DNA from 3 places in the Paenibacillus sp. FSL L8-0435 genome. Region 3 is predicted to be linked to each of the others. Evidence: riboswitches for the same ligand, from Rfam matches in the RefSeq annotation. Region 3 holds a riboswitch; each other region holds the start of a gene.
What was found. A riboswitch is a leader RNA that binds a small molecule or an ion and turns the genes downstream of it on or off. The one in region 3 is predicted to bind S-adenosylmethionine.
Positions count from the first base shown of each region.

Region 1: it holds a riboswitch for S-adenosylmethionine, as region 3 does, so the genes downstream of both, NST33_RS25745 (methionine ABC transporter ATP-binding protein) here and mmuP (S-methylmethionine permease) in region 3, are expected to answer to the same signal.
Region 2: it holds a riboswitch for S-adenosylmethionine, as region 3 does, so the genes downstream of both, metA (homoserine O-succinyltransferase) here and mmuP (S-methylmethionine permease) in region 3, are expected to answer to the same signal.

Region 1 covers NZ_CP150185.1:5,787,096-5,789,371, reverse strand. Annotated here, with positions in the region: gene NST33_RS25750 (Cthe_2314 family HEPN domain-containing protein) at 108-824, shown strand; SAM riboswitch class I at 961-1,102, shown strand; gene NST33_RS25745 (methionine ABC transporter ATP-binding protein) at 1,229-2,263, shown strand; gene NST33_RS25740 (methionine ABC transporter permease) at 2,264-2,276, shown strand, end outside.
Region 2 covers NZ_CP150185.1:1,913,191-1,915,466, reverse strand. Annotated here, with positions in the region: gene NST33_RS08820 (PLP-dependent transferase) at 1-466, opposite strand, end outside; gene metA (homoserine O-succinyltransferase) at 491-1,408, opposite strand; SAM riboswitch class I at 1,644-1,767, opposite strand; gene corA (magnesium/cobalt transporter CorA) at 2,219-2,276, shown strand, end outside.
Region 3 covers NZ_CP150185.1:6,096,354-6,098,629, reverse strand. Annotated here, with positions in the region: gene NST33_RS27155 (Ger(x)C family spore germination protein) at 1-972, shown strand, start outside; SAM riboswitch class I at 1,043-1,144, shown strand; gene mmuP (S-methylmethionine permease) at 1,237-2,276, shown strand, end outside.

The DNA.
Region 1 (2,276 bases), 310 kb from region 3:
TCAGGGAGATCAGGGCAACCTATGGCAAGCAGCAATTACACGGAATGGATGATGTGTTACGTTTACGGTGATGAATTCTTGTTGATTTGGAAAAGAGGAGGTTAGATATGCTGCGAACGTTGTTGGGGGAAAAACCACGTATAAACGAAGGTAAATTGAAGGCAGCGATGGATGCAATGGCACTTACGCTTGAGTTATTTCAGCGACAAATGCATGTGGACCATGATCCCACGCATGACTATCGGAAGCTGTATGTGTGGACGCAGGGACTCATCTCCTCACTGGATGAACTGGAGCAAAGCTGTTTCGCTGCTGCTCATTTTCGCAAAAAGGTCGTTGCAGGTTCAACGGACGATATGACGCCGACTGAAAAAGCCGAGTATGCCCGATATGTGTATTTCTACAAAGATGGCTTTATCCGCTGCTTTGCCATTCTGGATAAAGTGGGCACGGTATTAAATGAAATATTCCAGCTGAATACTTCCAATACCAAAGCGCATTTTTCTTATTTTACGGTATTAAGGCAGTTCGATTATGCGAGGGAGCATCATGATCTTGCGTTGCAATTAATACAGATCAAGGACTCTTATCGTGAACCGATGAGCAAGCTGCGCAAACGACGTAATATGGAAATTCACTACATGAACTCAGAAATGCACGATGACCTGTGGCAGTTACATCAGACCCTGCAAGGTAAAGTGAAATTGGAGGATCTGAATCAGCATGTGCAGGAAATGCGTCAGGGCGTGGATATGGTCTGTGAAACGTTAACAGCCTCTTATAGTTATATCAACAAAATATGGAAAAGAAATAATTCCCTTTGACAAATCGGAATACTTGGAATATACTGAGTTTCAATTAGAATGTTACAGTGACAAAGATTGAACTGATATTTCAAAAGTTACGTTCACATTATAAAGCATAAACTACATGAACTTATAAAATCCTACAACAACATATTTCTTATCGAGAGCGGCGGAGGGACAGGCCCGATGAAGCCCGGCAACCGATTTGTAACGACATGATACATGTATCATTCGTTATAGATGTTAGGTGCTAATTCCTACAAAATGGTGCGAGACACGATTTTGGCAGATGAGAAGGTATATTCTTTCACGTAAAGAGCCCTCTTTGTATCTGCAAAGGGCTCTTTTTTTGTACTTTAAGGGGAGTTTTCCTTTAGATCGGGTAAAGATACATGTAGGTGGTTGGAAAGGGGCAAGTGCGATTGATTGAATTAAAAGGTTTAACGAAAACGTACGGCAAAGGGGCAAAATCTACAACAGCGTTGTCCGAGCTGAATTTAAGCATCCAAAAGGGCGAAATCTACGGAGTGATTGGCCATTCCGGAGCGGGCAAAAGCACATTGATTCGCTGTATTAATTTGCTGGAACGGCCTACGGAGGGTGAAGTATGGGTTGACGGAATCAACCTGACTGAACTGAGCAAAACCGAATTGCAGCAACAGAGACGCAAAATCGGGATGATTTTTCAACACTTTAATCTGTTATCCTCGGCAACGGTATATGACAATGTAGCTTTTCCATTAAAGCTTGTGAATACACCCAAGGAAGCCATTGATCGCAAAGTGAAGGAAATGCTGGCACTGGTTGGTCTGGAGCACCATAGCAGCAAATATCCGGCTCAATTATCAGGTGGCCAGAAACAACGTGTAGGGATTGCGAGAGCACTTGCAAGTGATCCGAATGTACTTCTCTGTGATGAGGCTACTTCAGCACTTGATCCGCAGACGACAAATTCAATCCTGAAGTTATTACTCGACATTAATGAAAAGTACAACCTCACGATTGTACTGATTACACATGAGATGCATGTCATTCAGAACATCTGTGACAAGGTGGCTGTCATTCATCAAGGTGGCATTGTGGAACAGGGACCTGTAACAGATGTGTTCCTGAAGCCGCAACATGCGATTACGCGGGACTTCATGATGCGTGACCATGAAGCTGGACTTGCTCTGGAAGAGACCGCTCTGGCGAATGCAGGCGTTGAATTGCAGGCAGGTGTTGCTTCCAAACTTGTGAAGATATCTTTTCTGGGTAACAAAACATATGAAGCGATTTTGTCCAGAACGGTACGTAAAACGGGAGTGGATTTTGCCATCCTGCAAGGAACGATCTCTACGATTAAACAGGTTCCTTATGGACAGCTGACCGTTCGGTTCGAGGGTGATTCAAATGCGATTGATCGGACGATATCAGAACTAACCGCTGAGGGACTTGATGTGGAGGTGCTTCGTTAGATGGATTTTTCAA
Region 2 (2,276 bases), 2.9 Mb from region 3:
TCATCATCAGTGGATTGGTTGGTGTCTCAATAAATACAGCTCTGGTATTCGGCTGACGAACCTTCTCCAGTGCTGCAAGGTCATTCGTATCCACATAACTAGCAGTTACGCCGAAACGGGACAGAATACGTTCCAGCAGACGATAGGTTCCACCATACAGATCCAGCGATACAATCAGATGATCCCCTTGACCAAACATGGCAAAGATCGTTTGCAACGCGGCCATTCCCGAGCTACAGGCAAACCCTGCATCACCGGACTCCAGCGCTGCGGCGGCTTCTTCCAATACTTTACGTGTTGGATTAGTCGTACGAATATAATCAAACCCCGTGCTTTGTCCAAGCTTCGGGTGGCGAAACGCAGTGGATTGATAGATCGGAAAGTTAATGGCGCCTGTTACCGGTTCATTGATGGACCCAATTTGTGCTAAGCGGCTTTCGATTTTCAACTTGTTGTTGTCTTCCATTGCTGCATCCTCCTGTAATCTCGATTAGATTTGCGGGCCAATATCGTAAGGTGTTTCTTGATACACATAGTAATTGAGCCAGTTAGAGAATAATAAGTTGGCATGAGCGCGCCAAGTAGCCGGTGGCACACGGGAAGGGTCGTCATTCGGATAATAATGTCTAGGCAATGCGATATCCAACCCTTTGGCTGCATCCCGGTCATACTCCCATTTTAATGAGAACGGGTCATACTCGGCATGTCCTGTGGCAAAAATCTGTTTGCCGTCTTTGGTAGCAACCAGGAAAATCCCCGCTTCCTCGGATTCAGCCAAAATCTCTAAATTCTCATTCTTTTCAATATCTTCGCGTCTCACTTCCGTATGACGGGAATGTGGAACGTTGAATACTTCATCGAACCCACGCAACAACGGAACATGTGGTTTATTGATGGTATGTGGGAAAACCCCAAAACACTTCTCATCAAGTGCAACCTTGGGTACGTCAAAATGATGGTATAAACCCGCCTGGGAAGCCCAGCATATGTGGAGGGTTGAAGTCACATTGGTTTTGGTCCATTCGAAGATTTCCTGGATTTCATTCCAATAGTTCACGTCTTCGAAATCCATCTGTTCCACCGGTGCACCCGTAATGATCATTCCATCGAAACGGCGGTGCTCAATCTCATCAAAGGTTTTATAGAACAGATCCAAATACTCCTGAGACGTATTCTTCGACGTATGGGATTTGGGATGTACGAGAACGACATCCACCTGAATAGGCGTGTTTCCCACCAGACGAAGCAATTGTGTTTCGGTCGTTTCCTTTGTGGGCATCAGGTTTAATATAGCGATACGGAGTGGACGAATATCCTGCTGATATGCAGAAGTTTCATCCATGACGAAGATATTCTCTCCTTCAAGTACTTCTTTTGCTGGTAGAGTATCGGGTATTTTGATTGGCATATAAATCTAACTCCTCCTTGTGCATAGATAGATGCAGCCACCCCTGGCTTGATGTCTTCACATCAATACAGTTATAGACTGCCTTGAGCTTGTAAAAACATTGAATTGCTCTTTCATCCAACGTTACAAACAACCTCAAGTTCCTTAGCGAAAATCACTGCTGAGAAGTCGGGGCATATAACAAAGACCTTCCTCGGATTTCGAGAAAGGTCATATGTAAAAAAGATATGCGCCTCTCTCATCTCTCAGTTACAACAGTGCCACTTGACACTTAGTCGCTGCAAGAATTAGCACCGTGCGGTATACCGCCGGTTGCCGGGTTTCATCGGGCCAGTCCCTCCACCTACTCTTGATAAGATTTCGCTGTATTAGATTGTAATTAAATATGGTTCACCGTCTACTTTATTACATTAATGCCCTCACGTCAAGATGCAGTTCGATGTCTGCTTCCCAGATCGGAACCGTTCATCATCCGTTGTCATACACTGCCTCAGGGCGCGAAATAGACACATTTTTGCGCTTGAAAGCACCTTGTACCAGCGGTATACTAAACAAGGTGTTATAAACCCTTATGTGAGAGGTGACATATTAAATGGATGGCGACCCGAGGCCTGACTGGCAGCCGAATTCCGACAAACTGCATAGAGAATTGACATCAGCATGCCGGCAGCGGGACGTGACTTCCGTTTGAGTATATAGTGAACGCAGCCCTGATCTCCAGGCTCCGCTGCCGACCGGCTGATTTGTTCTTTTTGCGCCCATAATGATAATATCCGCCAAGTTGGCGGGTGCAGAAGGAGTAGATTAACGATGAAAATCCGGTTGGTAAACAACGGTGTATTTATTCCGGTGGACGACATTCAGCAGG
Region 3 (2,276 bases):
AGTAAACAGGGCGGACAATCCGGTTCACCTGCTTCGGGAAAGACTTCCTATTCCAATGAACAGCTTACTGGAGATTCGTTGCTGCAAATCTTTCGTCAGTTTGCACTAAGGCGAGACCGTCCACTTATCGGACATCATCTAAAGGTCATCGTTGTCTCCAAGGATATTGCCAAAAAGTATGGTCTGGACCAGCTGCTGGATTTTGTACTTCGGGATAACGATATTCGTCCAAATTGTCTGGTGCTGATAAGTCATCATCGCGCCGTGGATGTCCTGACTTCGGATGATCCCTCTCGGATTCCAGCATTTTATCTAACAGGAATTACCGGTAATTCATACTTGTCCAACAAAATCCTTGACCCTGTTTTGCTCTCCAAATTAGATGCCCAAATGCAATCTGGTTCCAGTTTCTTGCTCCAGAATGTACTGTACTCCAATGGAGAGGGCAAGTTCTCAGGTGGCAGCATATTCGATGGGAAAACAACCAAGTTTATTGGAGAACTAAGTCAAACGGATCTGGAAGGTTTATCGTGGCTCAGGCCTAAGGAAAGAGGAGGCGTCTTGAAGACTTACAACAAAGAGGGATTCACTGTTGTATATGAAATGAAAAAGAAGAAAACAAAAGTAATTCCCAAGGTTGTTGGCAATGATATTTCATTCCATGTAAAGACCGAATCCGAAGGCTGGTTAATGGAGGATTGGCGTGCTCCCGAAAGAGAGGAAAAAGGGGCTTATCGCGGGGAACTGGAAAAAGAATTTGCTGAACTGGCGGAACAACAGATTCGTCAGGTGTTATACAAGCTGCAGCATACCTACAAAGTGGATGTTGCGGATTTTCGGGATAGCTTACGTATTAAAGAGCCCAAAACATGGAAGAAAGTCAAAGATGATTGGGATAACATTTTTAGTACCGTGCCAATTACGTACGATGTGAAGATTAGCATTACCAATCCGGGATCATCCACCGAATAGCGATGTGTTTCATTTATGATTTAAATGTTGACACATTCATGATAGATCGCTATATTTATAAAAAATCATTTTCTTATCCAGAGAGGTGGAGGGACTGGCCCTTAGAAACCTCAGCAACAGATCTGAAGGATACTGTGCTAATTCCAGCGGGTGAAAGCCTGATAGATAGGAGCGTTTGTTTTTATTTGTCAGTAACGGCGCACTCTTTAGGCAGAGTGGGTCTTTTTTGTTTTTTCTGGATGAAGAAGTAGGGGAGCAGCAGGTATGGAGAACAACAACGACAAAGGGCATTTTCAGCGGAAAATGCAGGCACGGCATGTGGTCATGCTCTCTCTCGGAGGAGTTATTGGAACGGGATTATTCCTCAGCTCAGGTTACACCATTCAGCAAGCGGGACCACTGGGTACCATTCTGTCCTATCTGATCGGAGCCATCGTTGTATATCTGGTGATGCTCTGTCTTGGTGAACTGTCTGTTCATATGCCAGAGACGGGAGCATTTCATAGTTATGCAGCCAAATATATCGGACCAGCAACAGGCTACACGGTGGCTTGGTTATACTGGTTAACCTGGACTGTTGCGCTTGGCTCCGAATTCACAGCCGCCGGATTGCTGATGCAGCGCTGGTTCCCATCGGTGAACGTATGGATATGGAGCGCGCTCTTTGCCCTGATGATCTTTCTGTTTAACGCTTTAACGGTGAAATTATTTGCGGAATCCGAGTTCTGGTTCTCATCTGTAAAAGTAGTGACTATCGTAATCTTCATTATTATCGGTGGCGCAGCCATGTTTGGGTTCATTCCGATGGCGGATGCTGAACCAGCGCCGTTTCTATCGAACATTACCGCATCCGGGTGGTTCCCTCATGGGGCTACAGCGATATTGATGACCATGCTTGCTGTAAACTTTGCCTTCTCAGGCACCGAATTAATCGGCATTGCTGCCGGTGAGACGGAGAACCCGGAAAAGACGATACCGAAGGCTATTCATACAACGCTGTGGCGTTTAGTTATTTTCTTCATCGGAACGATCATTATCTTGTCGGCCTTACTGCCCATGTCGGATGCCAGTGTACTGGAAAGTCCGTTTGTAGCGGTAATGGAACGGGTGGGTGTACCCTATGCAGCAGACATTATGAACTTTGTTATTCTGACGGCGATTCTCTCTGCTGCCAATTCGGGCTTGTATGCATCTTCACGGATGCTCTGGTCTTTGGCTGACAAAAGAACGATCTCTCCGTGGTTTGCCAAATTGACCAAAAGTGGGGTACCACTGAATGCACTTCTGATCAGCATGGTAGGTGG